4 regions of the Rhodococcus sp. P4_E4 genome follow, and region 2 is predicted to be linked to each of the others. Evidence: riboswitches for the same ligand, from Rfam matches in the RefSeq annotation. Region 2 holds a riboswitch; each other region holds the start of a gene.
The links. A riboswitch is a leader RNA that binds a small molecule or an ion and turns the genes downstream of it on or off. The one in region 2 is predicted to bind S-adenosylmethionine.

Region 1: it holds a riboswitch for S-adenosylmethionine, as region 2 does, so the genes downstream of both, AC1DVN_RS26370 (LLM class flavin-dependent oxidoreductase) here and AC1DVN_RS03470 (bifunctional o-acetylhomoserine/o-acetylserine sulfhydrylase) in region 2, are expected to answer to the same signal.
Region 3: it holds a riboswitch for S-adenosylmethionine, as region 2 does, so the genes downstream of both, AC1DVN_RS16850 (amino acid ABC transporter permease) here and AC1DVN_RS03470 (bifunctional o-acetylhomoserine/o-acetylserine sulfhydrylase) in region 2, are expected to answer to the same signal.
Region 4: it holds a riboswitch for S-adenosylmethionine, as region 2 does, so the genes downstream of both, AC1DVN_RS00945 (LLM class flavin-dependent oxidoreductase) here and AC1DVN_RS03470 (bifunctional o-acetylhomoserine/o-acetylserine sulfhydrylase) in region 2, are expected to answer to the same signal.

What each region holds. Positions count from the first base shown of each region.
Region 1 is NZ_JBFUJB010000026.1:6,452-14,043, reverse strand. It holds gene AC1DVN_RS26380 (stealth family protein) at 1-1,055, shown strand, start outside; gene AC1DVN_RS26375 (NtaA/DmoA family FMN-dependent monooxygenase) at 1,107-2,474, opposite strand; gene AC1DVN_RS26370 (LLM class flavin-dependent oxidoreductase) at 2,495-3,841, opposite strand; SAM riboswitch class IV at 3,824-3,937, opposite strand; gene AC1DVN_RS26365 (phosphodiesterase) at 4,016-4,921, opposite strand; gene AC1DVN_RS26360 (dicarboxylate/amino acid:cation symporter) at 5,261-6,613, shown strand; gene AC1DVN_RS26355 (excalibur calcium-binding domain-containing protein) at 6,696-7,055, shown strand; gene AC1DVN_RS26350 (alpha/beta hydrolase) at 7,108-7,592, opposite strand, start outside.
Region 2 is NZ_JBFUJB010000002.1:108,522-116,113, forward strand. It holds gene AC1DVN_RS03460 (MFS transporter) at 1-799, opposite strand, end outside; gene AC1DVN_RS03465 (NADP-dependent isocitrate dehydrogenase) at 929-2,152, opposite strand; SAM riboswitch class IV at 2,458-2,598, shown strand; gene AC1DVN_RS03470 (bifunctional o-acetylhomoserine/o-acetylserine sulfhydrylase) at 2,742-4,067, shown strand; gene metX (homoserine O-acetyltransferase MetX) at 4,064-5,200, shown strand; gene AC1DVN_RS03480 (DEAD/DEAH box helicase) at 5,370-7,148, shown strand; gene AC1DVN_RS03485 (swim zn-finger) at 7,148-7,592, shown strand, end outside.
Region 3 is NZ_JBFUJB010000015.1:23,836-31,427, reverse strand. It holds gene AC1DVN_RS16860 (ABC transporter substrate-binding protein) at 1-945, opposite strand, end outside; gene AC1DVN_RS16855 (amino acid ABC transporter ATP-binding protein) at 980-1,765, opposite strand; gene AC1DVN_RS16850 (amino acid ABC transporter permease) at 1,762-2,736, opposite strand; SAM riboswitch class I at 2,928-3,022, opposite strand; gene AC1DVN_RS16845 (sulfite exporter TauE/SafE family protein) at 3,222-3,989, shown strand; gene AC1DVN_RS16840 (HAD-IIA family hydrolase) at 4,027-4,842, shown strand; gene AC1DVN_RS16835 (alternate-type signal peptide domain-containing protein) at 5,130-5,687, shown strand; gene AC1DVN_RS16830 (hypothetical protein) at 5,692-6,258, shown strand; gene AC1DVN_RS16825 (signal peptidase I) at 6,255-6,899, shown strand; gene AC1DVN_RS16820 (SipW-dependent-type signal peptide-containing protein) at 6,883-7,485, shown strand; gene AC1DVN_RS16815 (signal peptidase I) at 7,491-7,592, shown strand, end outside.
Region 4 is NZ_JBFUJB010000001.1:202,466-210,057, forward strand. It holds gene ftsW (putative lipid II flippase FtsW) at 1-185, opposite strand, end outside; gene AC1DVN_RS00935 (MFS transporter) at 410-1,771, opposite strand; gene AC1DVN_RS00940 (NtaA/DmoA family FMN-dependent monooxygenase) at 1,841-3,235, opposite strand; gene AC1DVN_RS00945 (LLM class flavin-dependent oxidoreductase) at 3,265-4,344, opposite strand; SAM riboswitch class I at 4,349-4,444, opposite strand; gene AC1DVN_RS00950 (ABC transporter substrate-binding protein) at 4,624-6,252, opposite strand; tRNA gene AC1DVN_RS00955 (tRNA-Phe) at 6,494-6,570, opposite strand; tRNA gene AC1DVN_RS00960 (tRNA-Asp) at 6,641-6,714, opposite strand; tRNA gene AC1DVN_RS00965 (tRNA-Glu) at 6,850-6,922, opposite strand; gene AC1DVN_RS00970 (TetR family transcriptional regulator) at 7,034-7,592, opposite strand, start outside.

The DNA.
Region 1 (7,592 bases), on a different contig from region 2:
AGAACTCACTGACACGACGAACCGTCCTCCCCGAAGAAGCTGTCCGAGGAACCGTCGAGCGATTCGGCCGGATCTGGCCGACTATCGAGAACATGTTCGCCGATCATGCCTCCGATATCAGCTTCGATATCGATCTGGTCTTTTCCTGGGTCGACGGCTCTTCCAAGGAGTTTCAGGCTCAGCGCGCCAAGCGCATGCAGAACTACATCGTCGGAGAGGGCGACGAATCAGAAGCGCGCTTCCGTCAGATCGACGAGCTCAAATACGCGCTTCGATCCATCCACATGTACGCGCCGTGGATCCGGCGGATCTTCGTCGCAACCGATTCCGATCGTCCGGACTGGCTTGCCGACGATCCGCGAGTCACGTTCATGCCCAGCGAAAAGTTCTTCGCCGATCCAAGTGTGTTGCCCACCCACAATTCTCAAGCTGTCGAGTGCCAGCTGCACCATATTCCGGGTCTGGCAGAGCATTTCCTCTACTCCAATGACGACATGTTCTTCGGTCGCCCCGTCGGCCCGGACATGTTCTTCTCCCCCGGTGGGATCAGCATGTTCATCGAGGCCGACACCAGAATCGGATTGGGACACAACGACAACGACCGCAGCGGGTTCGAGAATGCGGCTCGCGTCAACCGCCGTCTGCTACAGGACCGCTTCGGTCTGATGACCACCAGACATCTGGAGCACGCAGCGACGCCACTACGCAAGAGCGTGATGGCCGAGATGGAACGCGAGTTCGCCGAAGACTTCGCGGCCACTGCAGCAAGCACCTTCCGCGCGAGTTCCAATATCTCGGTGACCAATTCGCTGTACCACTACTACACGCTCATGAGTGGACGGTCGGTGGTGCAGAAGTCCGCCGCCGTCAAATACGTCGATACGACGGTCAAAGCCGGTTTGCGCGACATGGACTCACTGCTCGCCAAGCGCTCCATGGACTTCTTCTGCCTCAACGACGGCAGCGCTCCGGAGATCGATCTGGAACTTCGCACACGCAAGATCACGGAGTTCCTGGAGAGCTACTACCCCATCCCGGCGCCCTGGGAAGCCTAGACGAAACAAGGGCCCAGCCGATTTCGGCTGGGCCCTTGCTACTTCGGTCGATCAGCGTGCTGTCGCACGCTCCCGCTGCACCGGGATGGGCAGTCCGAGATTGTCACGCAACGTCGTTCCTTCGTAGTCACTGCGGAGAACACCTCGATCCTGCAGCAGCGGCACCACGTCGTCGACGAACTCGTCGAGGCCAGTCGGCACGAGGTGCGACCCGAGGATGAATCCGTCCGAACCGTCGTTGCTGACAAACGAATCTATTTTCTCGGCAACCTGCTGCGGTGTACCGACGATCGGTCCACGCTCGAACTGATCGATCACCACTTCGCGCAGATTCAACTTCTTGCTCTCGGCTACCGCGCGCAGTTTTGCGACGGTCGCGAAACGATCTTGGTGAATGAAGGCGCGGCCCTGGATGATCGGCGGAGCCTCGGGATCCGGAGCGATGTCGGGTAGTGGTCCTTCGGGGTCGTACTTCGACAGATCGAGATTCCAGATCTGTTCGAGCAGAACCAAAGCGGTCTGGCCGGTGACCTGCTGGTCGCGAATCTCTCGGTATTTCTCGATCGCATCTGCCTCCGAGGTGCCGAGAACAAAACTCGCCGACGGCAGGATCTTGATGTCGCCCGGGTCACGTCCGGCCGCGACGGCACGTGCTTTGATATCGCGATAGAAATCGGCCGCCTCGGGCAACTGACCGTACGGTGAGAAGATCGCGTCGGCATTGCCGGCAGCAAAATCGCGCCCCTGCGGCGACACCCCGGCCTGCAGAATAACCGGGCGCCCTTGCGGGCTACGCGGCACTGTGAATCGGCCGTTCACGTCGAAATGCGATCCATGAAAAGCGAATTCACCGGCATCCGGTCTCGCGAGAAAGCGCCCTGATGCCTTGTCGGCCACGATGTCGTCGCTTCGCCACGAATCCCACAGTTCACGCACCAGCGCTACGGTCTCCTCCGCACGCTCGTATCGTTGCGCGCGGTCGAGGTATCCGCCGCGGCGAAAGTTCTGGCCGGTGAATGCGTCGAACGAGGTGACGACGTTCCAGGCGGCACGCCCTCCGGACAACTGATCGAGCGTCGCGAATTGGCGGGCCAGTTCGTAAGGCTCGTTGAACGTGGCGTTGATGGTGCCGGCCAATCCGAGGTGTTCGGTTACTGCCGCCAACGACGCAAGGACCGTGAAGGTGTCTGGCCTACCGATGATGTCTTGGTCGAAAATCTGTCCCGCACGCTCACGAAGGGCGAGGCCTTCGGCGAGGAAGAAGAAGTCGAACTTCCCACGCTCGGCGGTTCGAGCGGTGTGCTCGAAAGAATCGAACTCTATCTGGCTGCCCGCCTGCGGATCCCACCATGCAGTGTGATGGTTGACGCCGCCGAGGTAGGCACCCAGGATGACCTGCTTACGCTTCTGAGAACTCATGAAAATCTATTCCTCGTCTGTCAGGCGGCCGGAGTGCCGGCGGCGTAGCGGTTGGGAACGTCGATGGGTAGACCAAGGAGTCCGCGAAGATTCGTCTGCGGATATTCGGTGCGGAATACGTTGCGTCGCTGCAATTCAGGCACCAGCTCACCGGCGATGGCGTCGAGGTCGTCCACGAGGACGCCCGGCCGCAACCGGAAGCCGTCGATTCCCAACTGCTGCCACCGGAGCAGGAGATCCGCCAACTCCGCAGCAGAGCCGGTGAAGGTCAGCGCGTCCGAACGGTATTCGGTGCCGGCCTGCGCGTCGAGACGAGCGAGCCGTTCCTTTCCGGTTTCTTCCGGCGTATCGAAGAAGACGACGATGTCGGTGAAGACCCGAAGAGGTTCGCCGGTGCGCTGCACGTGTTCTTCGGCTGCTCGCACGTCACCCAGGATTGCCGTGACCTGCTCGTCGTCGAACGGCGTCACGAACACCAGATCGGCCGTCCGCGCCGCCAGCTCGTACGCGACCCGCTGATGTGCCAACGCGGTAACGACGGGATGCCCCTGCGGCGGGCGCGGAGTCACCGACGGTCCACGGACCGAGAGGTACTTTCCCTCGAAGTCGATGTAGTGCAACTTGTCTCGGTCGATGAACCGGCGCTGCTCCACGTCGCGGATCTCGGCGCCGTCCTCCCAGCTGTCCCAGAGTCGCCGGATTACGTCAGCCGCCTCCGCAGCTTCGTCGAACAGGTCGCGCACGAAGTCCGGGAGGACGCCTGAAACGATCGACTGACGGTCGGCATCGGTGAGCGCGGGGATGTCGCGACGCCCGAACTGTGCTGCCTCGGATTCCGACGCCGAAACCTTCACCTGCCATCCGGCGCGACCGCGCGAGGTGTAATCAAGCGTGGCAACGGCTTTGGACACGTGGAACGGCTCGGTGTGAATGGTGGTGATGGTCGGGATCAAGCCGATGTTGCTCGTGATCGGTGCCAGTCGGGCGGCCACGAGATGTGCGTCGAGCCGAGCACGCACCCGATCAACCGCGTCGTCGACGGGCTCGAGTGGGTTGGCCGGCACCGAGAGACTGTCCTCGATGGTGACGAAATCGAGCAGACCACGCTCGGCGGTCGTCACCACGTCAGTCCAATACGACGCGCTGAACAGCTCACTCGGGCGCGAGTGCGGCTCTCGCCAGGCCGCTGGGTGCCAACCGGCACCGTCCAGCGCTACGGCGAGATGCAACGGAGCAAGATGAGAAGAGGGGGTGGAGGTCATCGGCGCATACTCCTGTTCGAGAACTACTCGGGAGCGCACAGTGCCGACCGCAGAAACCGTCAGCACCCGACTGACGGTTCTCGTGGCGACTGCCGCTTGCGACACGCACCGCGCGTATCGCCAGGTGTGATTCCGGGGCACCCCATCGGCATGAAGGGTTGCCGTCCAGCTAGCCGGTCCTTGTTGCTGGAGCTCTGCACCTACCTCGACGGTAGTGAGTACGCGACCGCCCGGCAATCGCCCAGAACTGCGCGGGGGTGCCGGAAACCGCCTGCCACCTCAGATGATCGAGCGTGCCGCCTTTTCGCTCTCGAGGATTCGAATGCCGGCAGCACTGAGCCTCCGGGCACCCTCAGCCGCGTCGACAGGCTCACCGACCGTCACGTGCGCGCCGAGTGGAACGACCGAATGAACAATTGTCTCGTCGTAGACGTGCACCAGGTTGCACCCCTGAGCCCCGTCACGACCACGCTGACCACCGACTTCCACGTTCAAGTCCTGGGTGTAACACGTCGACGACGCCACGGACACCGGAATGCCGGCGAACGTCGCCGTCGTCGAATAGTGCAGGTGCCCGGCAAGAATCGCCCGGACGTCGCTGCCACGCAAGACGTTTGCCAACCGGGACTGATCGCGCAACTCCACCAGAACCGCGAGATCCTGAATGCACGGAACCGGCGGATGATGCAGCGCCAGAATTGTTCCGTCGGGCGCGGGCGCCGCCAATTCTGAGCGTAGCCAATCCAATTGACGATCCGAGATCTCACCGTAGTGGTGACCGGGAACCGACGAATCCAGGGTGATCACCCGCAGTCCGTCAAGGTCGTAGACGTTGTCGACGGGATGATCGGTGGCGTCCTCGCCCAACAGCAGAGACCTGAAAGTAGAGCGGTCGTCGTGGTTGCCCATCGCCCAGATGACCTGCGCATCGATCTCGGCCGCCACGGGTTCCACGATGGCTTTCAATTCCGCGTATGCGTCGGGGTGTCCCTGGTCGGTCAGGTCGCCGGTGAATATCAGTGCATCCGGGCGTGCGCCCGAGGCCACGATCCCGCTGAGCACTTCCCGCAATCTCGTCGACGCATCCACGGCGTCGTACAACTCCCCCTGAGCCACCAGATGCGTGTCACTGAGGTGCACCAGGAAATGCTTCGGACGCGGGTACTCGGCATTCCGAACGCTCATCGGTCTCTCGCTTCCGCTTGCCGACGCTTAGGCGCCGGTGCGGCACCTACTGATCGTCGAGACTAGTCAACCGACCAACAGTGACTGATCGGGGCACGCCCGACGAACACGAAGCGAACTCCCGCGGCGACCCTCGGGATCGAGTAGTTGAAGCTGCGAGTAGTGTGTGGACAGTGTTGTTCCTGACCAGTCGGCGTTACGTCGACCTTCGCCTGCAGGCGAGCGCAATGTGTACGCGCTCGCTCTGACCTGACGCGTACCAGGAAACATTTCTTCGAATCTGCCCGGCCTCTGGTGCCGCGCTGCGTTTCGCTCCCTTGATTTTCGAAAGGCATAGTCATGCCCAGCTCCACCTCCACCGGCGTGCCGGAAAAGTCCACGTCCCGTTTTCCGTCCTGGGCGACGGCATTCGGACCGCAGATCGTCGCCGGTCTCGTACTCGGTGTCATCATCGGTCTCGTCGCCCGGGCAATGCCTGATGCAGCCGACGGCAACGTCAACTGGTTGGTCGGCACCGTACAGACCATCGGTTCGAGTTACGTCAAGCTGCTCACCGTTGCGGTGATCCCGCTGGTGTTCACCGCCATTGTCAGCTCCATCGCCAACCTGCGCCAGGTCGCCAATGCAGCTCGCCTGGCCGTGCAGACCTTGCTCTGGTTCGCGATCACCGCTTTCATTGCTGTGATCATCGGCATCGTCGTCGGCCTGATCACCGATCCCGGTTCACGGACCGACGTCGCCGCCGAAGCAGCGAAGGAACCCAAGAGCTCCGGCTCCTGGTGGGCGTTCATCACCGGACTGGTTCCGAACAACTTCCTGGGGTTGGGTGCAAAGACTTCCGTCGCCGAAGGCGTGGCGACTACATCGCTGAGCTTCAACGTCCTGCAGCTGCTCGTCATCGCCGGCGCAATCGGCATTGCTGCACTCAAGATCGGTCCCAAGGCTGCGCCGTTCCTCGAGTTCAACGCTTCGCTGCTCGCGATCGTCCAGAAGGTCCTGTGGTGGATCATCCGCCTCGCCCCGATCGGCACCGCCGCGCTGATCGCCAACGCTGTCGCCACCTACGGCTGGGATGCGATCGGCTCGCTGGGCGTCTTCACCGCAGCCATCTACATCGGTCTGGCCATTGTCTTCTTCGTGGTCTACCCCATCCTGATTGCCGCACACGGTCTCTCGGTTCGAAGCTTCTTCTCCGGTGTCTGGCCCGCAACTCAGCTCGGATTCGTCTCGCGCTCGTCGATCGGCACCCTGCCGCTGACCGAACGCGTCACCGAACGCAACCTCGGTGTTCCGCGTGAGTACGCCTCGTTCGCCGTTCCGCTCGGTGCCACCACGAAGATGGACGGTTGCGCCGCAATCTATCCCGCGATCGCGGCAATCTTCGTCGCCGGCTTCTACGACGTTCCGCTGACCTTCACCGATTACCTGCTGATCGTCGTCGTTTCGGTCATCGGCTCGGCAGCAACGGCCGGAACTACGGGTGCGACAGTCATGCTCACACTCACACTCTCCACCCTGGGTCTTCCCCTGGCCGGCGTCGGACTGCTCCTCGCAGTCGAACCGATCGTCGACATGGGCCGTACCGCAGTCAACGTCACCGGCCAGGCTCTGGTTCCGGTCATCGTCGCACACCCGAGCAACACGGTGCGGGGACGCTGCTTTTCACCCCAGGTTTCACCCTTACCGAAATAAACCATTTGGTCGTTATGACCAGTATGCTCAGCCGGCACAGCCCTCAGAAGTGGAAGGGCTGCCCATTTGAACACGAGGTCACATGAAGCTCCGCCGTCTGGCATTCAGCATCGCAGGTTGCGCCGCAATCACTCTGGTTGCCGCACCCGCCGCTCAGGCATCCACGGTTTTCGATTTCCTACCGATCGAGATCGCACGCATGATTCCGACTGGCTCTGCCGACGCAGTCCAGCCGTTCCTTCCCCCGGTCTTCGCACCGCCTGCACCGCCCGCTCCGCAAGCGCCCCAGAACCAGCCGGCGCCGCAGAACACTCCCGCACCGGCGCGGTATTACCAGAACTGCACTGCCGTGCGTAACGCCGGCGCAGCTCCGTTGTACCGGGGCCAGAACGGATATGCCCCGCATCTCGACCGGGACAACGACGGCATCGCCTGCGAGTGATCCAACGCTCGGGTTGTGGTGCACCCACAACCCGAGCACTGTTGTCGAACCGTCAGACGCCCAACGCCCGGGACAAAGTCGGCCACGCCTTGGGTAGTCGTTCACGCCAATATGCCCACGCGTGTGTGCCGTTCGGCTCGTAATCTACCTGCGCCGGAATCTTCAGCTCCTGCAACCGCGCGTCGAACATCTTGGTGCAGGCATGCGCAGCAACCTCGATGCCGCCGCCGATCACCAGACGCTCGAGTAGTTCCGGAGTCTGCAGCGTCTCGTCAGATCCAGGACGACCATTTGCCGTCGACACGTAGATTTCCTTGCCACGCAACTTCTCTGCGTTGATCAACGAATCATGTGCCTCCCACTCCGGGCCCCCTGGCACACCCCAGATGTTGGCCGGATCTCCGCTTCGAGAAGAAATCGTGGCCTGGACGGCAGTTCGGCCGAGCGGATCCATCGTGGAATAACAGCCGCTGAACACGGCAACGCCGCGATACATGTCCGGAAAGCGTTGGGCGAGCATCATTGCACCCATTGCGC
Region 2 (7,592 bases):
TGCCCAGTCCGTACAGCATGAGCGCCAGAGGAATGAACGAAGCACCGAGACCGGACACGTCGGTGAGCGTCGTACTGATGTAGGTGTAGACGGCGAACATCCCGCCGAATCCGACCATTCCCACGATCAGGGTCATCCACACCTGAACGCGGCCCAGTGCCCCGAGTTCGGTGATCGGATTCGTCACCGGCATACCGTCCAACCGCGGAATCCAGACGAACAGCGAAGCAACCGTTGCCACCCCGATCACAGCCACCAAGGCGAAGGCGCTGCGCCAGCCGAGTGCCTGGCCGATCCAGGCCGCGACCGGCACCCCGATCACATTGGCCACGGACAGACCCATCATCACCATCGCCACGGCCTTCGCGCGTTTGCCTGGTTCGGCCAAATGAGCGGCGACCAGTGCGGCGACTCCGAAGTACGCGCCGTGCGGCAATCCAGCGACGAATCGAGCCATCATCAGCGTCGTGTACGAGGGCGCAAAGACCGAAGCGGCATTGCCGACGGTGAATGCGACCATGAGTGCGATCAACAGGGTGCGGCGCGGTACCCGTGCGGTGAGAGCAGCGATCAGCGGAGCACCGACGACAACCCCGAGCGCGTACGCCGAGATCACGTGACCCGCGATGGGTTCCGAGACGCCGAGCCCGGATGCCATTTCCGGGAGCAATCCCATGGCGACGAACTCGGTTGTGCCGATACCGAAACCGCCGAGGGCAAGAGCGAGCATCGCCGGACCTCTGGCGGAACGAACCCCGGGTGTCGAGGTGTCAGAACGGGAGAGGGTAGACGAAGTCACTGATCAATTGTGGTCTCACACCTGGTTGAACTTCCAAGTGAGAGCGGGTGAGTTCACTCACGTGAGACCGCGAACACAAATGGGACGCCCGGTTTCCCGGACGTCCCATCAGAAGGTGAAACAGTGAATCTACTTCGCGGCCATGGCCTTCTGCAGGTTCACGTCGAGTGCACCGAGGAACTCCTCGGTGGTCAGGTAGCCCTGATCGCCGCCGACCAGCATCGAGAGGTCCTTGGTCATCTGGCCGCTTTCGACGGTCTTGATGACAACGTCTTCGAGCGCCTGCGCGAAGCCGATGACCTCAGGGGTGCTGTCGAGCTTGCCACGATGCTCGAGTCCGCGGGTCCACGCGAAGATGGACGCGATCGGGTTGGTCGAGGTGGGCTTGCCCTGCTGGTGCTGACGGTAGTGACGCGTCACGGTGCCGTGAGCAGCCTCTGCCTCACAGGTCCTTCCGTCCGGTGTCAGCAGAACCGACGTCATGAGGCCGAGCGAGCCGAAGCCCTGGGCCACGGTGTCGGACTGGACGTCGCCGTCGTAGTTCTTGCATGCCCAGACGTATCCACCCTCCCACTTGAGTGCGGAAGCGACCATGTCGTCGATGAGGCGGTGCTCGTAGGTCAGACCTGCGGCATCGAACTCAGCCTTGAACTCGGTCTCGTAGACGTGCTGGAAGATGTCCTTGAAGGCACCGTCGTACGCCTTGAGAATGGTGTTCTTGGTGGACAGGTACACCGGGTAGTTCTGCTGCAGTCCGTAGGTGAGCGACGCGCGAGCGAAGTCACGGATGGACGTGGTGAAGTTGTACTGCCCCTGGACGACGCCGCCCTCTTCGGGGAAGTTGACCAGTTCGTGCTCGATCGGTGCGCTGCCGTCCTCAGGCGTGTAGGTGATCATCACCTTGCCGGGGCCGGGGACCTTGAAGTCTGTGGCGCGGTACTGGTCGCCGAATGCGTGACGGCCGATGATGATCGGCTTGGTCCAGCCCGGAACGAGTCGCGGAACGTTGGAGATGATGATCGGTGCGCGGAAGATCGTGCCGCCGAGAATGTTGCGGATCGTTCCGTTCGGGGAACGCCACATCTTCTTGAGACCGAATTCCTCGACACGTGCCTCGTCCGGCGTGATCGTGGCGCATTTGACGCCGACGCCGTGCTTCTGGATCGCGTGCGCTGCGTCGATGGTGACCTGGTCGTCGGTCTCGTCGCGGTACTCGATACCGAGGTCGTAGTACTCGAGGTTCACATCGAGATACGGATGGATCAACTTGTCTTTGATGAACTGCCAGATAATGCGCGTCATCTCATCGCCGTCGAGTTCGACGACGGTGCCCTCAACCTTGATTTTGGACATGGGTGCTTCGCGTCCTCCTAGGAAGTTTCCCTGGTTACACGGTTGCGGTCACACTTTGTGAGTGGGTCCGCGAACGGTTCGATTATCAAACCTAGACGGTGTGGACTGATCTCGGGAGATGAGTCCCAAACAAGACAAGCGTACTGCTAACCCGTGAGGCCGCAACCGGCAGGTCCACCCATCGGTCTCTACTCGCGAGTAACTTTTGCCTGCTAGTGGGCTGCGTCGCTCTGTCTCGCGTGCGGTTGCGGCTCACAATTCGCCCCGCGTCAGGACTGCGCTCACTTCCCGGTAGAATCCGACTTGGTCATGAGTGCCAGCGTCAAGCCCCGGCTCGCTGGACGGCAACCCTCCAACCGCGGTGGGGTGCCCCGGGTGATGACCAGGTTTCCCGACGTGGATCTGCTCACGCAGTTCCACCGCAATTCGGGTGACAAGCGCGGGTCCGACAGGGACGGACCCCAGACCGGGCCGAGCCCCACGGAGGTAACTCAGTATGTGTCGCACTTGTAGATAGACCCCAGCACGGGGCGGCGATCCTTCGCCCCCGTCCGACATCTATCCGTCAGACCACTGGAGTGAACAAATCATGACCGACAACACAGCCGACGGCGCAGCAACTTCTGATCCGACCGCGAACTGGTCGTTCGAGACCAAGCAGGTGCACGCCGGGCAGACAGCGGACACCGCCACCAATGCGCGCGCTCTGCCGATCTACCAGACCACCAGCTACGTTTTCGACAGCACCGATCACGCTGCGGCACTGTTCGGCCTCGCCGAGCCTGGCAACATCTACACGCGGATCATGAATCCCACACAGGACGCCGTCGAGCAGCGCATCGCCGCCCTCGAAGGCGGAGTCGCCGCACTCCTCCTCTCCTCGGGTCAGGCTGCCGAAACCATCGCGATCCTCAACATTGCCGAAGCCGGCGACCACATCGTCTCGAGCCCGTACCTGTACGGCGGCACGTACAACCTCTTGCATTACACCCTTCGCAAGCTGGGCATCGAAGTCACCTTCGTCGAGGATCCCGACGATCTCGAGCAGTGGCGCGAAGCCATTCGCCCGAACACGAAGGCGTTCTACGGCGAGACGATCGCTAATCCCAAGAACCACATCCTCGACCTCCCCGGCATCTCGTCGCTGGCCCACGAGAACGGTCTTCCGTTGATCGTGGACAACACAGTCGCGACGCCGTACCTGCTCCGCCCACTCGAACACGGCGCCGACATCGTCGTTCACTCCGCCACCAAATACCTTGGCGGACACGGCACCGCGATCGCCGGCGTGATCGTCGACGGCGGCACCTTCGACTGGACGCAGGGTCGCCACACGAACTTCACGACGCCTGATCCCAGCTATCACGGCGTCACCTTCGCAGACCTCGGCGCGCCGGCATTTGCACTCAAGGCGCGCGTCCAACTGCTGCGCGATCTCGGCTCCGCCGTGGCGCCGTTCAACGCGTTCCTCATCGCGCAGGGCATCGAAACCTTGAGCCTGCGCATCGAGCGCCACGTGTCCAATGCCCAGAAGGTCGCCGAATTCCTCGACGGCCACGGCGAGGTGGCCTCCGTTTCCTACGCGGGACTCCCCACCTCGCCATGGTTCGAACGCGGAAAGCAGCTGACACCCAAGGGAACCGGCGCCATCGTCACCTTCGAGCTGCCCGGAGGTATCGATGCGGGCAAGACGTTCGTCAACGCCCTGACGCTGCACAGCCACGTCGCCAACATCGGTGACGTTCGCTCACTCGTCATCCACCCCGCCTCGACGACACACTCGCAGCTCACCCCCGAAGAGCAGTTCGCCTCCGGTGTCACGCCCGGACTCGTCCGCCTCGCGGTCGGTATCGAAGGAATCGACGACATCCTCGCCGATATCACCGTCGGCCTGGCTGCGGTGGCAAACTCGTGACCGTGAACGAATTGGAGCCCAGGATCGACCTCCTTCCCCCGCCCGACGGCCAGGTGGGGTTCGTCGACATCGGCGCCCTGGAACTCGAGAGCGGCGCGGTACTCCCCTCGGTTTCGCTCGCCGTTCAGCGGTGGGGTGAGCTGTCCCCGAACCGCGACAACGTCGTACTCGTCGAGCACGCACTGACCGGAGACTCACACGTCACCGGACCGATCTCCGCAAATCAGCCCTCCCCCGGCTGGTGGAACGGGATGGTTGGGCCGGGCGAACCGATCGACACCGGCGAATGGTGCGTCATCGCAACAAATGTCCTCGGTGGTTGTCGCGGCACGACCGGTCCTAGTTCGCTGGCCGACGACGGCAAGCCGTGGGGCAGCAGGTTCCCGGAGATCTCCATCCGGGATCAGATCGCGGCGGAGAAGAAGCTCGTCGATCTCCTCGGGATCGACCAGTTGGCCTCGGTAGTCGGCGGATCCATGGGCGGGATGCGCACCCTTGAATGGGCAGTTTCCTACCCGGACAGCATTCGCTCCGCGTTGGTTCTCGCAACCGGTTCACGGGCCACTGCAGATCAGATCGGCACCCAGACGACGCAGATCGCTGCCATCGTCTCCGATCCGGATTGGCAGGGCGGTGACTACCACGGAACGGGGCGGGCACCTCGCGCCGGACTCGGGATCGCCCGTCGCATCGCGCACCTGACGTACCGCACCGAGTCCGAACTCGATGCGCGCTTCGAGAACTCCGCCCAGAACGACGAAAATCCTTGGAACGGTGGACGATACGCCGTCCAGAGTTACCTGGAACATCAGGCAGACAAGCTGGTCGACCGCTTCGACCCGAGCACGTACGTCCTCCTGACCGAGGCCATGAACCGGCACGACATCGGTCGTGGACGCGGCGGCGTTGCAGCGGCGTTGGCATCGATCACGGCGCCGGTCGTCGTGGGCGGCGTGGACTCGGATCGGCTGTATCCCCTTCGTTTGCAGGAGGAGATCGCGGACGGCATTTCGACGTGCACGGGCCTCGAGATTCTCAAGTCCAGAGACGGCCATGACGGCTTCCTGACGGAGGCGGACGCTGTCGCCGGACTGCTTCGCCGAACGATGGAGTTCGCACGCACGGCCCGCTGATCCCGCACAGAGGCACAATTTCAGGATCCGTCAATGTCGGGAAAACCACAGCTGATCTGCAGGTTTTCTCGACATTTTCATTGGCGTCCCTGAGCCGGCGCGGCTAGCATCGGCGAACGTGAATCAGCCATGCTCGACGCGCCTGCAGGCTACGTACATTCCCGAGCACATGTCCTTTGCGTTCTGGGGTGATACAGACCCGGCAGCGCGACTGTCGGTGCTGGGGATGCCGACCGGGTCGCCTGGCACCTGCCGGCTGGCGATCCCGGTCGACGAGTCGATCACAGCGACCGACGTCGCAGCGCAACTGCTCGACCTCGCCACCGCGATCGACGCCTTGCACACCCTCGATGCACGTCGCGACGACCTCGGACCGTCGTTGCTCGCATGGAAGCGCGTCATCGACACCGGCGCACATGACATTCCGACTGCAGCGCATGCCGCGATCGAGCGCGACGACACGAAAATCAGAAGCGCCCGGTCCACGGTGCGGTTGTTCACGGAAGCGCGCGCAGCCGTGGAGAGTCTTCGCCGAGCAAAGATTCAGGCGACATTGCGCCCGTATCAAGTGCACGGAGTTGCCTGGCTGACTGCACTGTCGGGTTCGGGCGGTGGAATCCTCGCCGACGAGATGGGTTTGGGCAAGACACTGCAAGCGATTTCGATGATCGCGATCCGCGCCGACGACGGTCCACACCTGGTTGTGTGTCCCACCTCGGTCATCGGAAACTGGCGCCGCGAGATCGAGCGATTCGCTCCGCATCTGCCACTGCACGTTCATCACGGGACCGCTCGCGCACTTCCCACTCGTGTTCCTGCCGGCGCCACGGTGCTGACCAGCTACAGCGTCTTGCGTTCCGACGCAGACCAATTGGCCCCGATCCATTGGAGTTCAGTGGTCTTCGACGAGGCACAGCAGATCAAGAACCCCTCTTCGCTGGCAGCCAAAGCAGCAATGCAGTTGTCGGCCGACGTCAAGGTAGCGATGACCGGCACGCCGGTGGAGAACCGTCTCGAAGAATTGTGGTCACTCTTTCGCGTCGCCAATCCCGAAGTCCTCGGAACTCGCGCACGGTTTCGTCAACGCTTTGCCGTACCGATCGAATCCGGTCGATCGGCCACCGCGGCGACCAGGCTTGCCGCGGTCATCGATCCGTTCATTCTGCGCAGAACCAAAGACACAGTGGCCAAGGATCTTCCGCCCAAGCAATTTTCCACCGTCTCGTGCACTCTGACGTCGGAACAGGCGCGCATCTATCGGTCTGCAGTTGCAGATGCTTTCGACACCGGTTTGGGTACGGGAATTGCCCGGCGCGGCAACATCCTTGCGCTGCTGACCACCCTCAAGCAGGTATGCAATCATCCGGCGCAGGTCACCGGCGATACGGATGACCTCTACGGAAGATCCGGAAAGCTCGACCGCGCAACGGAAATGATTGCCGAGATCGTCGACGACGGCGATCGCGCGCTGATATTCACGCAGTACCGGACGATGGGCGAGATGCTTTCGCGGCACCTGGGCTCCGAGTTGGGAATCGGCGCAATCCCGTTCCTTCACGGCGGCCTGAACACCGACAAGCGCGACGCAATGGTCGACGCGTTCCAGAACGACACGGATTCACCACCGGTTCTGATTCTGAGCTTGCGCGCCGCCGGCTTCGGCCTCAACCTCACGCGCGCAAGTCACGTCGTGCACTACGACCGGTGGTGGAACCCAGCCGTCGAGGACCAAGCAACCGACCGGGCACACCGCATCGGCCAGAAGCGCACCGTCAACGTCCACACCTTGGTGACGGGCGGTACCGTCGAGGATCACATCGCAGCGATGCACGAGTCCAAACGAGCTGTGGCCGATGCTGTTTCCGGGAACGTCGAGGCCGCCCTGGCCGATCTACCCGACACCGAACTGCGTGAACTCCTCGAACTCGACGGCGCGGTGATCATCTGATGGCCAACGAATTCGGTGTCACCGCTTGGGGTCGAGCATGGCTGCGCACGGTGGAGCGGACCGCGGCATCCGGTCCGAACCCGTCCCTGCCGACGGCTCGTACCCTCGCACGCAACGGTTCCGTGGAGTTCACCGTGGTCTCATCGGGGACCGTCGTCGCGGAGGTGAGCACCAAAGCAAAAACCTCGTCGGTGACAATTTGTGTCCCGCTCTGGACCAAATCCGAAATCGCCGCAGTGAAGAGCCTTCTCCGTTCGGCGGGAAAGGCCAACAGATCCGTCTCCACCGGCGAACTGCCGGACAGCATCGTCACCGAACTGCAGGCTCGAAATATTGCAGTAGCCGTTGATCTTTCGGAGTGCACTGCCAGCTGCGACTGCTCAGGTCGACGCTCGCCGTGCGTTCACCATCTCGCCGCGATCTACGCCCTGGCCGGGCGAATCG
Region 3 (7,592 bases), on a different contig from region 2:
GTTGATCAGGGACGTGTCGACGGCTTCATTCGTGATGTTCCAGCGCTCGAGGATCTGCTGGTACGTGCCGTTCTCGATCGTGTGGTTGATCGCGTCGTTGATTGCCTTGATCAACCCGTTGTCCTTCTTCACCAGAACCGCGATCTGGCCTTGCAGCGTGTCGCCTGCACCGGAGAACTCACCGACAACTTCGGTTTCACCCGACTGCTTGGCATGGAACTGCGACGACGGGTTCGGTCCGAAGTAGGCGTCGATCCGGCCGGACTGCAGCGGCAGGTAGTAGTCGGTGGTGTTCTGGTAGTAGGAGATGTCGGTGGGGGCCAGGCCGGCCGCGACGTTCTGCTCACTCCATTTGACCAGCAGCGCTTCCTGATTGGTACCGGAACCTACCGCGATCTTCTTGCCTGCGACATCCTTGGGTTCCTTGATGGAGATCCCGGAGCCCTTCTTGGCTTCGAAGGCCAGGGTGTCGAGTCGGTAGGTGGCGAAGTCGTACTTCTCTTTACGCTCTTCCGTCACAGTCACATTGGACAGGAATGCATCAGCCTCGCCGGAATCGATGCGGACGAAGTTCTGTGCCCAGTCTGCGGTCTGCAGGTCGACCTTCAAACCGAGAACATCACCGATCAGGTAGGCGAAGTCGGTCTCGGAACCGATGAGAGTGGTGTCGTCGTCGGCGTAGAAGCGGAGCGGCGGAGCGGCACCGGCACTACCGGTGACGCGCAGCGTGCCACGATCGCGAATGTCCTGAGGTAGCTCGGCGGCAATGGAATCGACTTTGTCGGTGGTGATGCGGTTCTGATCGGCAGTGAGGTTGTAACCCGCAGCAGCGGTGACCTGGGCGCCGTCGGACTCCGCGTCCGCGCTGCTGCACGCAGCGCTGAGCAGTCCGACTGTGGCAAGAGCCGAGATCAGAAAAGTCGCGCGACGGGATGGGGAGAACATCAATATTTCCTTCCGGGAATGAGTCTGGGTCGCGTCAGAGGACGCGGGAGAGAAAAGCTTTGGTCCGTTCGTGGACCGGATTGTCGATCACCTGCGAAGGTGGGCCCTGTTCGACGATGACGCCGCCGTCCATGAAGACCGCAGTGTCCGCCACTTCCCGAGCAAATCCGACCTCGTGTGTGACGATCACCAAGGTGGCGCCGTCACGGGCCAACTGAGCGAGGACCTCGAGAACCTCGCCGACCAGTTCCGGGTCGAGCGCCGACGTCGGCTCGTCGAAGAGAATGACCGCCGGCCGCAGTGCCAGCGCTCGCGCTATCGCGACGCGCTGTTGCTGGCCACCGGAGAGTTGGCGGGGATACTCGTCCGCCTTGTCCCCCACTCCCACTCGCTCGAGCAGTGCGCGGGCCTCGCGGTACACCTCGTCACGATCACGCTTCTGGGCCGAGAGCGGCGCTTCCACCACGTTTTCCAGCGCGGTCAGGTGCGGAAACAGGTTGAAGTTCTGGAACACGAATCCGATGTGCGAACGCTGTTTCAGGATCTCGCGGTCACGCAGTTCGTGGAGCCGGTTTCCCTTGCGCCGGTACCCGATCAGTTCTCCGTCGATCCGCACGGTCCCGCGGTCGACCTTCTCGAGGTGATTGAGGGTGCGCAGCAAGGTGGACTTACCGGAACCAGACGGACCGAGAATGACGGTCACTTCGCCCTTGCGGACCAGGAGATCAACGCCGGCAAGTACTTCCAGCGTGCCGAACGACTTGTGAATTCCGCGCGCTTCGACGGCATACACCGTCTCTTCGGCCAGTTCTGCGGTCATCGGGTCGCACCTCTCGGAATATCGAGACGCGCATCTCGAATCTCTTCGAACTTCTTGCGCGCCTTCTGTACCGGAGTCAACGGAAGCGCACGGGCGGATCCTCGTGCATAGTGGCGCTCCACGTAGTACTGACCGATCGAGAGCAACGTCGTGAGGATGATGTACCAGATCGTGGCGACCATCAGCAGGGGCACGACTCGTCCGTTGCGGCCGAAGATGACCTGCACCTGGTAGAACAGTTCGGCGATTGCCATGGTGGAGACGATCGACGTTCCCTTGAAGAGTCCGATGACCTCGTTGGCGGCATTGGGGAGGATCGCTCGCATTGCCTGCGGGAGAACGATCTTGAAGAACTGGCGACTGCGCGGAATACCGAGCGAGTGAGCAGCTTCGATCTGGCCGTGATCCACCGAAATGATTCCGGAGCGGATGATCTCGGCCGAGTATGCAGCCTGGTGCAGCGCCAAACCGATGACCGCCGCGGTGAATCCGCCGATCACACCGCTGACCTGGAAGGTGAAGAACTCGGGCCCGAAAGGTATTCCGAGAGAAAGCGTCTGGTACAGGTATGTGATGTTGAACCAGAAGAGCAGCTGCACGATGAGTGGAATCGAGCGGAAGGCCCAGATGTAGGTCCAAGCGATCACCTGCAGGACCGGGTTTTTCGACAACCGACCGAGTGCCAGGAAAACACCGAGACCGAATCCGAGGATCGTCCCCCACAGCGTCAGTTTGATCGTCATCCACAGCGCGGCGAGCACTGATTTCGCGGTGAAGTATTGCGCGAAGGTCGGCCAGTCCCAGCCGGGGTTGACGACGAGTCCGTGGATGAACTGAGCAAGCAGTACCAGCACGACCGCACTGATCACCCAGCGCAGCGGGTGCCAGGTGCGAGCAACGACAAGCTCCGAGTCCGGAAGTTGCGGCTCGGACACCGACTTTTCGGGGCGGACATCGGTGGGCGCGCTCACGGCGCGCTACCTGACGGAGTGGACATGACGAATAGACCTTTCGGGGAATGGGAACGCAGCTGTGGTCTCGAGTTGGTGAGCTCGAGTTGCGAAGACGACGGTTCGGTCAGCGACAGTGACACGAAGCGGTGCGGCACAGATCGATGTGGCGGCGCCTGTGCGGAGCGTGCGAAGTGGAACCCATGTGATGCCTTCCATCGGTCCTGGCGGTAGCACCCGCTCCCGATCGCTCGGGGGGTTGCTGCGACGTCGACGAGCCAGGTCTCTCGGTCGCTCTGGATGGTGAGCAAAGACTAGACCCGAAATGTCTAGTCGTCAAATGTTGTATTTCCCTGCACTGCAAGGGAAATGAAAGATCAACCAGGTTGGAATCGCACTGATTTCAACGGTGTCAGAAGCCGCGTTCGACGTGTTCAATAGAGTGTTCGAACGAAGACCGGGACCGCCGTCTGGACCGACTTTCCCTCTGCCGTACCGTCTGCGGAGTGAGTGGACTCGACGCTTTCTTCATATTGCTGGCCGGCATCGGTGCGGGCGCGATCAACGCCGTGGTCGGCAGTGGAACGCTGATCACGTTCCCGACGCTGGTCGCCTTCGGCATGCCGCCCGTGACCGCGACCATGTCCAACGCGGTCGGGCTCGTCGCCGGCGGAGTTTCCGGCACCTGGGGCTACCGACGCGAGCTGTCCGGACAGTGGGATCGACTGAAGTGGCAGATTCCGGCGTCACTCGCCGGGGCACTACTCGGTTCCTGGTTGCTCATGCATCTACCCGAGAAACTGTTCGAAACCATCGTTCCGGTGCTGTTGGTCCTCGCCCTCGCGCTCGTCCTCCTCCAACCACGCATCCAGGCGTGGGCCAAGAAGCGTTCCACCGAAGAAACGACGCTGTCCACCAAGAGGCTGATGCTCCTGACCGCCGGCACCTTTGCGGTCGGCATCTACGGCGGATACTTCACTGCCGCGCAGGGCATCCTTCTCATCGGTGTGATGGGTGCCATCCTCCCTGAAACCCTCCAACGCATGAACGGCGCGAAGAACCTGCTCTCACTGCTCGTCAACATCGTTGCAGCGGGGATGTACATCACTCTGGCGTTCGATCAGATCAATTGGGCAGCAGCCGGTTTGATCGCTGTCGGCTCGCTCGGCGGTGGCGTCCTGGGCGCCCGCTACGGACGACGCCTGTCCCCCACTGCATTGCGCTACACGATTGTCGTCGTCGGCCTGATCGGGCTGTGGCGCCTTCTCGCTTGATCGCCCACATCGGGCGGCACCCGCACATACTGGAGTCATGACCAGTACAGAAGATCAGACCGGTTGGACCTACCTCATGGACATGGACGGGGTTCTCGTCCACGAGGAGCACTTGATACCTGGAGCGGACACGTTCCTGGCAGAGCTGGCGTCGAACGACATCCCGTACATGGTGCTCACCAACAACTCCATCCGAACCCCGCGTGACCTGCGAGCACGCTTGCTCAATTCGGGACTCGACATCCCGGAGAAGTCGATCTGGACGTCAGCGCTCGCTACCGCGACGTTCCTGGCCAACCAGCGGCCAGGCGGCAGCGCCTACGTGGTCGGCGAATCGGGCCTGACCACTGCCCTGCACGACATCGGTTACGTCCTGACGGACAGTGACCCCGACTACGTCGTACTCGGCGAGACGCGCACGTACTCGTTCGAGGCGATCACCACCGCGATTCGACTGGTCGAGCGTGGTTCGCGGTTCATCGCCACCAACCCCGACGCCACTGGGCCGTCGCGTGACGGCTCGCTGCCGGCCACCGGCTCGGTCGCGGCTCTCATCACCAAGGCAACCGGACGCGATCCCTACTACGTCGGCAAGCCCAACGCCTTGATGATGCGCTCTGCCCTGCGGTCCATCGGCGCCCATTCGGCCAACACGTTGATGATCGGCGACCGGATGGACACCGACATCGTCTGTGGCCTCGAAGCCGGACTGCAGACGATTCTGGTGATGACCGGGATCTCGACCCGCGCGTCGGTGGAGCTCTTCCCGTACCGACCCACAGTCGTTCTCGAGTCGGTCGCCGATCTTGTAGGAATGACAACCGATCCATTCCGTAGCACCGCAAACAATTGATTCAATTGCAAAACAAAACCGCGAGTCGGTAATTAACTGGTAAAAAACACTAGATTTGCCAGGATCCGACTCGTCCACTTTGTCCAGCTGGACAAACAAGCGGTTTCTTTCGAAGGAAGATTGCGTACTGATAGTTATTCGCAGGTCAGAGGCGAATACACCCCCGACAATAGGTGGATCGCAGTCCAAAAAGAAATTTGAGAAAAAGTAGTAACGAATCGTTTGCCGTGGCTGATACTCATGTCTGAACGACCCATTTCGGGTCCCAGACATGAAATGAGATTTTCATGAAGAAGCAGACCAAGGGCGCGATCGCTGCTGCGGCGGCCGGCGCCCTCCTCCTCGGCGGTGCGGGCTCGCTCGCTGTGTGGAGCGACTCGGCCGACGTCAGTGGCGGCGGACCCGTCACTTCCGGTGCACTCGACCTGAGCGCCTGCGCACCGGTCGGCGGCGGTTGGAACTCCCTCAATCCGACGAAGACCGCGATCACCAACATCTCGGCTTACCGCATCGTCACCACCGAGAGCATCGAATACACCTGCGACGTCACAGTGACCGCAGTGGGCGATCGTCTCGCGGCTGTTCTGACCGCTGATACGGCCGGCATCGTTCCAGGTGCCAACAGCGCCGAACTTGCCGCCGCTGTACAGCCGGTTACGACCATCAAGGACGCTGGTGGCAACCCGATTTCACAGATCACCAAGGTACAGAACGGCACGATCGTGCACGTCGGAGTCCGTCTGAACTTCACCGAGGTGGCCAACCAGGTCGCGCAGAATCAGTCGCTGAACTTGGCGGCGATGAAGCTGGTCGTCACTCAGACAGCGCTGACTCCGGCTCCGTAATTTCATGAGGAAAAAGGTCTGGGGAGCGATCGCAGTCGCGGTGGCTGCTGTAGCGGTGTTCGCATCGTCACAGCAGTCGCTCGCGCTGTGGTCCGATTCGGCGAGCGCGAGTGGTGGGACCGCAACCGCTGCAAGCGTCAACCTCACCGTTGGTACATCGGCCGGAACCAGTGCGGCGTACACCCTGGCGAATTTGACGACGGCCACGACGCCTGTGGTCCCGGGAAACACGGTGCAAGCTCCGCTCACCGTCAAGAATTCGGGGTCTGATCCTCTGCAGTGGCGAATGCAGTCGACGAGCGCACTTCCGGGATTCACGTTGACCACGTACGGAGTCGCCAACGAAGGCGCCTGCCCGGCCGGCGTCAACACCGCGGCTCCGGCAGTAACCCCAGTGACGTCCGGATCGATGAATGCATCGCTGCAGTACCCGGTTTCCCCCGCGTACATGCCGACTCCGCTCGCAGCCGGTGGCACCTACATCCTGTGTCTGCGGCTCACGGTGGGTGTTGGTGCGGTTTCCGGTCAGACGACCAACGCCACCTTCACGTTCCAGGCAGGGGCGGCATGACGAAACACTCGACCAAACGCGGTGAACGTACCGGCCCTCTGTGGTGGGTCACCTCTATCGTCAGTTGGACACTGCTGCTGGCGATTTCGGCAGTCATCGTCGCAACCATTGTCATCCCCTTCTTCGCGGGAGCGCAGCGCTTCACGATTCTGACCGGTTCGATGCGCCCGACGTACAACCCTGGATCACTGGTCGTCGTCAAACCTGTCGATCCGTCCGAACTGGGGATCGGTACACCTATTACGTACCAGCTGGAATCGGGTCAGCCGACCGTCGTCACGCACCGGATCATCGCCACAAGTGAAAACCAAAAGGGTGAACGAACTTTCATCACCCAGGGCGACGCGAACGGTGAACGCGACGAGAAAGAAGTACGGCCAGTACAGATCCGGGGAAAGGTCTGGTACAGCCTTCCGTATCTCGGCTACGTCAACACTTGGCTCACCGGAGAGCAGCGCACCGTGATCGTGGTGATAGTCGTGACGACACTACTGCTGTACGCGGCCTACATGATGATCAGCGGCATCCGTGACGGCCGGAAGGAGCGAGCTCGAGCCCGATTGGCGCCTGACCCTGCAGCTTCCAACCTCACCAACTCCGACCAGATCGAGAAAGGCCAGCACGATGCCCTCGCGCCCTGACCGTCCGGCCCACCGGATTCGTCACCTGTTGACCAGCACGCGTTTTCGCGCGCTGCTCGCGCTGGGGATGGTGCTTGGTGTCGGCGGTGTAACCACGCTCGCGGCCTGGACGTCTTCGGCGATGGCGACTTCGGGAAATATCACGACCGGGTCGATCAATCTGCAGTTGAATACCACAATCCAACCCACGCTGACCACGACACTGAACTTCAGCCAACTCGGCAAAACCGGGATGATTCCCGGCGACTCGAACTCCGCCATCGTCAAAGTCAACAACGTGGGGGCAGGCGTGAATCTTCCTCTGAAATACACGATTACTTCCACCAGCGGCGGCGCGCTGACGACCTACTTGCGGATGACTGTGTCGTTGAACGGAACTGTGGCCAACAAATGCACAGATGGCAGCAATGTGGTGTTGTCCTTACCGCTGACACTCACCACAAATCAGGCGGTCGGTGCACCCGACCGTTCGCTGGCTATCGGGGCAACCGACAATCTTTGTGTCTCGGTGACGCTTCCGACGAGTCCGACCCCACCGACGAGCAGCTCGTCGAGCATCGTCCTGAACTTCTCGGCAAAGGTGTGAGCGCCGTGTCACGACACACGAAGATGTCACCGAAAGCCTCGACGCCACGTCGGATTCACGAACTTCTGCTCACCCTCGGTGCCCTCGCCGGTCTGGCATCCATCGGA
Region 4 (7,592 bases), on a different contig from region 2:
ACGAACATCACCAAACCGATCGCTGCGAACATGCACTGCGGCCAGAAGCGGGCGTAGGACGTCCCGGACAGAACATAGGATTCGACGCCCGAAGACGACAGCACCATCAGCAGTCCGAACGCGACGATCAGCACGACCAGACCGACGATCATATGGAAATCGAACAGTGGCCGATTCGTCCACATCGCCGTTCGAGCGCGGAAGGGTGTCGATGTGCGGTCACGTTTGTCCGACGATCCACGGGGTGAGTTAACTGGCTCTCCACTCCCGCGACCGTTGGGCTTGTCTTCACTGCGACCGGTCACCACACAAGTATCGTCCCACGACTCCTAACCCATGGGTAACACAAGTCCCATGAGTCACACGGGCTCGGCCTCCCGAGGTCCATGGAGACCCACGAAATACCAGGTCACGTCCTTCGCCGGCGTCGGTCTGCCACCGCCCCCGCCAACGAGAGCGTCAACATGACCACGCAGACGGCAAGCGCGATCCCGAACGCACGTCCGTATCCGTCGGGCGACGATCCGAGTACACCGAGATACAACCCCGATACCGCGGCCAGCGAGATGGTCGCTGACAGGCGCTGAGACAGTTGAAGGAAACCCGCCGCAACACCGTTCGCGCCCGGCGGTGCATATTCGAGAGTCAGCACCCGATTGGGCGCGTCGACCAAACCGCTGGCAACTCCCGACAACACCGCCAGGACCACCAGCACCGGGATCAGATGTTCCCGCGGAATCAGATTGACCGCTGCGATGTACCCGAGGATGACAAGGATCTCGCCGACTATGGCAAAAACCACTGCACTTCGGCCAAACCTGGCAACCAGCCGCCATCCGAGAGCCGACGTCAATGCCATCGCGAGTGAGCTACCGGTCATGATCAACGCCGCACTCAGCGGGGCGAAGCCCAAACCTTCGATCAGATAGAGGCTGAGCACCGCGTTGACGGCGAGGATGGATCCGAACCAGAAGAGTGCAACCGTCGTACCCAACCGGAAGCCCCGTGAGGCGATCAACGACGGAAGCAGTACCGGCGTCCCGCCGCGCTCGGCGTACCGACGTTCCCAGAACCAGAAGGCAACGGCAGCGCCGAACGCACCGATCAGGAAAGCCGCAGCCACAGTGACACTGGTTCGGGTCACGATGGGCCACAACAGGAGCCCGGTCGTAGTCGCCAGCAGACACAGCCCAACCGGATCGATCGATGCGCCTGATCGGGTAGTTCGATCACGGCGCAGAAAGCGAAACGCCAAAATCAGAGTGATCACGGCAAACGGCACGTTGAGAACGAGAAGCAACCGCCATCCGAAGTCGGAGTCGGAATACTTCAGCAGAACGCCACCGAGGATCGGTCCGGAAACGCCGGCCAGACCACCCGCGGTGCTGTACGCGCCTAACGCCTTCGCCCGAGCCTTTCCGGACACCCGGTCGGTGATGATGCCGAGCACCTGCGAACTGATGGTGCCTGCGCCGATCCCCTGCCCAAGACGAGCCAACACGATCATCGACGGATCCGACGCACATGCTCCGAGGATTCCCATCACAGCGAAAATGCTCAGCCCCGCCAAGAACAAGCGTCGACGCCCGACGACGTCACCGAGTCGGCCCGCCGGCACAAGGGCCAAGCCGAAAGTCAGCGAATAGCTCGCAAGGATCCACTGCACCTCGGAGGTCGACGCGCCCAGCGACGCCCGGATCGACGGAACCCCGATTCCGAGCACCGCCGAATCGAGAAGAGTGGTGAAGCCCGCGGCTACGCAGACGATGATCTCCCAGCGGACGGCCGAATCGAGCTTGGTGGATTCGGCCGCCGCTGTGACCGTGTGGGACAGGACCCGTTACCCCGCAGCTTCAGACGCGGCCCGACGCGTGAGCGGCGGTCGCAACCCCAAGTGCTCTCGCAGCGTCGACGTGGAGTACTCGGTGCGGTACGCCCCACGCTCCTGCAGTTCCGGGATCAACCAGTCGACGATCTCGTCGAGCCCGGTCGGCACCAGGTACGGCGAGATGTTGAAGCCGTCCGAAGCTCCGTTGCGCACCCAATGGACCAACTGATCTGCGACCTGCCCCGGGGTGCCCGCAAAACCCGAACGCTGCGAGGTCTCGATGGCGACCTGACGTAGCGACAGGTTCTTTGCCTCGGCGAGAGCCCGCCATTCACGTGCAATCGCAATGGGGTCGTTGCCGTCTCGCGCGGAACCGCGCGTCTCGGACACCGGGCGCGCAACCGGATCTTCCTCCGGTAGTGGACCGTCCGGGTCTCGGTCGGAAAGGTCCTTCCCCCACACCAATCCGACGAGGGACAGTGCGGTTTGGCCGGTGAACTGACCTTCGAGGACCCACCGCGCCTTCTCCTCGACCTCGGACTCGTTCTCCGCCAACACGATCTGCGTGCTGGGCAGGATCTTGACGTCGTCCTCCGGTCGCCCGACGCTACGCAACCGAGCCCGAATGTCGTCGGCGAAATCGAGCGCGCCGTCGAAATGCGTCCCGTGTCGCGAGAAGATGACGTCGGCGTGCGTCGCCGCGAAATCGCGTCCAGTCGGCGAATCGCCCGCTTGAAAGATGACCGGATGTCCCTGTCTGCTGCGGGGAAGCGTCGGCGTCACGGTGATGTCGAACTGCGAAGTCTGGCGGCGTACGTCGCTCACGGCTCCCGGAGTCGACCAGTTCTCGGACGTGCGAGAGTCCGAGATCGCGTCGTCGGCCCACGAATCCCACAGTGCCCGCGCGGTTTCGATGAACTGCCCGGCACGCTCGTAGCGCAGGGCGTGGTCGAGGAAACCACCGCGACGGAAATTCTCTCCCGTCCAAGCGTTGTCGGTGGTCACCGCGTTCCAGCCGGCCCGTCCGTCGGAAAGTAGATCGAGGCCGGAGAGTCGACGGGCGAGGTCGGCCGGTTCGTTGTATGTGGTGTTCTGTGTCGCGACCAACCCGATCTTGTCGGTGATACCGGCGAGGGCGGCCAACTGTGCAATAGCGTCGGGGCGGCCGGCGATATCCAGATCGAGAATCTTGCCGTTCTGCTCGCGAAGGCGAAGGCCCTCACCGAGGAAGAAGGCGTCGAACAGACCTCGCTCGGCGGTGAGTACCAAGCGCCGAAACGTCTCGAAGTCGATCTGGGATCCGCTCGAGGAATCGGACCAGATGGTGGTGTGGTTGACCCCTTGGAAGAAGACGCCGAAGTGAACGTGAGCGTCGGGTCGAGGTACGGCGGAGCGTGATGCAGTCATAGCCGAAATGTCCTTAGTGCGAAGTCAAGTCAGGAGGAGTGGACGAATCGATTTGCGGGCCGCTGCAGGCCGAGGTTGCCCCTCAGAGTCGATCCCGGAACCGGGCGTCGCGTCAACCCGGACTTCGACAGCGCCGGAAGAACGAATTTGGCCAGCACCGGAAGGTCCTCGTCGATCACGAGAGCGTGGAAATGAACACCGTCGAGGTGTCCGGCCAATTCCTTCAGAACCACGGCCGCTTCCCCCGGATCTGCAGCCAGGAGCAGTCGGCCAGTGACGACGGCATTCCCGTGCGAGTTCAGCTCGATCAACCGCTGCGCCGCAGACAGATTCGGCGTATCGAATGCCGCATCGACCTCGGCGACCACCAATGACGCGCCCTCATCGCGCGCCTTGGCAGCCGACTGTGCAATGGCCTCCACCGAATCACCGGAAACGAGAACAACATCGGCCTGGTGTGGTTCGATGTCGCCGTAGCGGCCGAACACCACCAACTGGCCTTGCGGCGGCCGCGGAACGATTGACGGCCCCTTCACCGAGAAGGTGTCGCCCTCGAAATTGACGTAATGCAGACGATCACGCTCGAGGAAACGCCCACTGAGATAGTCACGGACGACGGCGTCGTCCTCCCACGAATCCCAGAGATCTGTCACGACGGTAACCGAATCCCGCTGCTCCTGCTGACGCGCCGATTCCGTCGTTACCGGAGCCCTCCCCCACGCCCTCGCCGCGGCATCGTCTTCGACCGGAACAGCAAGCCAGCCGCCACGCCCACGCGAGGAGTAGTCCAATGTCGCCAATTGCGAAGAGGTGTGGAACGGTTCGGCGTACGTGGTCCCGACGACGGGGACCAGTCCGATCGTGCTGGTCGTCGCCGCCACGTATGACGCCCTGGAGACGGCATCGATGCGGCCGACAACGTCACCACTCGGAGGGAGGATGGAATCGTCGAACGTCGCGAAGGTGAAGCCCGCATTCTCGGCAGCCGCGACGCGATCGCGCACGGCCTTACCCGTGAGCAACTGATCCGGGCGATGTGAGCTTCGGCGCCAGGCAGCGGGGTGAGTGCCCTCGCCGTCCAGTTCGATACCCACGGCAAATACAGTCATGCGTCCTCCATCGGTCCTGGCGGTAGCACCCACACTGCGCAAACGAAGCGGGTTGCTGCGGCATCATCGAGCCAGGTCTCTCAGCCACTCTGGATGGTGGATGCAATCTATGCGGGCGACGCTAAACAAGTCAAATCACGATCGGCGAATCATATTGACCAACAACATATTTCAATTCAATCATCCTGATCGAAAGGGTTGCGCAACGCTAGCCGACGTAGACACCAAAGAGCCCCGCCCGACTCGCGTCGGACGGGGCTCTCGGTGTGCGCTGGAACGCTACTTCGCGCCCATCCATGCCTGATCGAACAGCATGATGCCGGTTGCAGTCGGAACCACACCGTGCACGTTCTTCTGCCAAGCCCAGAACGACGTGAGCCCGCCGATCGGCGCCGACGGAACCGTCTCGTTCCACAGCGTCTGAATCTTGCCGATGATCGCCAGGGTCGACGAATTATCCTTGGCTTGTTGTAGATCTGCGATCAGCTGATCCATCGCCGGGTTCGCATATCCAGCAGTATTCGCCATCGAGGTGCTGTTGGTCGTGGAGAACAATCCGAGATCGAGAATCGACTCGTACATTCCGATGCCCGCGTGCGCCAGGTCGAAATCGTGCTTGACGTAGACGTTCTGCACGATGTCGCCGGCGTTGTTGGCCAAGATCAAGTTCACCTCGAACCCGACGGCCTGCAACAGTGACTGCACGGCGAGGCCGATCGCGTGGTCCTTGGGCTCACTGAGCACGACGTAGTCGAGCGCGCCGTCGTATCCGTCTGCCTTCGCCTGATTCAGAAGCTCCTTGGCCTTTTCGGGGTCGTAGGCAATACCCGGTGTGTCTACGTGCCATTGCGACGTCGGACCGAACAACTCCGAGCCAGGCAGTCCCTCACCGTTTTCCACGCGCTGATCGATCAACGTGGTGTCCAGCGCGTAGCCGATAGCCTGGCGAACGCGAACATCCGAGCCCGGTCGGCCTTCACGATTGTTGACAATCTCGGCACTACCGGCGTTGAGCACGTCGATGTAGCCGGGGTAACCAGCGGACTTGGCGGAATTGATCGCCGAAGTAAGGCCGCGAATGTAGGCAACATCGAGCTGACCACTGTTCAATGATTCGAGATTGGCCTGCGGACCGTTGAGTGCAACCATCCGCAGTTTGTCCAGCTTGGGAGCGCCGCCGTAGTAGGACGGGTTGGCCTTGAAGATTCGCTCGACGCTCGGCGTGAAGAGATCTTCGGTAAAGGGTCCGGCACCCACCGCGGTGAACTTGTCGCCTTGCTGCGAACTCGGGGCGACGATCATCCCGTGCCCGAGAGCGAGCATCGACGGAAAGCGCATCCACGGCGTCTTCAGCTTGAAGTCGACCGTCGTGGGACCGCTTGCCTGCGCCGATTCCACCGAAGCCAGCCACAACTCGGCGCCATTGCCCTTGCCCGCGTTGTACCGATCGATGCTTGCAATCACGGCGTTGGCGTCGAGCGCGGAACCGTCGCTGAACTTCACACCGTCGCGAAGTTTCAACGTCCACGTGCTTCCGTCGTCGCTGGTATCGAGCGATTCAGCCAACTTGGGCTCGAACTCGCCGCTCGCAGTGTCGTAACTCATCAGGACGTCGTACACCGCAGCGAAGGCCTCACCGCCGGAACCGCCGCGCGCTGCCGTCTTGGTCGGGTCGAGTGAGGGAACGAGCACCTGCACGCCGTACGTCATGGTCCCGCCGGCGACCGCGTCGCCCGGGTCCGGTTGCTCGTTGACCATGCCGGTCACGACGTCCCCCGACGTGTTCGTCGTATCGGTCCCGCTGTCGTCACCGTTGCTCGCGCAGCCCACCAACAGAACCCCGGTACCGAGCAACGCGACGGCGACCCGGCTGACTTTCCCGATGCGCCAAGATCTCGAGTGCGACACGGAGATTCCACCTCACTTCCAGTAGACGCAGCCACGGATCGGCCGCAATCGGCTAATAGTGATGTCCTCCGTGGAGTGACGCCCAGCACGTTCCCGGTGACCGGAAATATTCACGGAGACAAAGGATGCGCACAACTGAGATGATCGGGCCGAGTGGTTGACGGCGACTGACATCCGAACACGAAAAAGCTCCAACCTTATGTTCGAAGAACATGAGATTGGAGCTTGTCGATAAGAATTATGGTGGCCAGGGCCGGGATCGAACCGGCGACCTTCCGCTTTTCAGGCGGACGCTCGTACCAACTGAGCTACCTGGCCGGACGGCACCCGAACCGAATGCCTATCGCATTGCTTTGTTCTCAACCAATTGATTGAGAACAAAGCTTTGCGACCCTGACGGGACTCGAACCCGCGACCTCCGCCGTGACAGGGCGGCGCGCTAACCAACTGCGCCACAGGGCCTTGCTTTTTCCTTGCTGTGAAACCGTACTACATCTTCGAGCCGCTCCCAAACCACTGTCCTGGCCTGGCATTTGTGCATCTCAAAGCGTGTCGTGCGGGTCAAACCATACTGCATCGTTTCGCTTTCGCAAAACGTACCCCCTACGGGATTCGAACCCGCGCTACCGCCTTGAAAGGGCGGCGTCCTAGGCCGCTAGACGAAGGGGGCCCGCCGGATCTCTCCGAACTAGTACCCCAACGGCGTTCCGTTGGGAGCTTGGATAGCTTATGGCACAGCGTTCGGAAATCACAAATCGCCTGGTCATGGGCGAAAAGTGGACTATTCCGCGTCGGGGAACTCGACTTGCGGCCAGCCGTCGCGATGAAACTTCTCCAACCACTCCGGTGTGGCCATGGCTTCGAGCACCACTTCGAGGGACTCCTCGAACCACACACCCAGATCCCCACTCGAGGCAATCAGGTCCGCCATGTACCGCTGGCCGGCAAGGCTCGCTGCCAGTACGCGCGTGAATTTCTCCGGGTCCACGTCTTCGCGGAGCAAACCGTCGTCCTTGGCGCGCAATGCCAACTCGTAGGCGGTCTTTCCCCAGACCTGCCCGCCACCAGATTGCACATCCTTGTAGAACTCCGGCTCGATGATCAGCCGGAATTCCGCCTGCACGATTACCTCGGCACGGAAGACCTCGGCAATGTCGAGCACGAGCCCGTGCAATGCGACGAATGGATCGAGGTCTGTTCTCTTGGCCCAACGATCAGTGATTCCAGTGAAGGTTTCGATAGCCGAGGTCAGAACCGCTCGCGCCAACTCTTCCTTGGACTGGAAATGGAAATACATGGCGCCTTTGGTGGCGCGGGAGCCCTCGAGGATCGTGTTCACC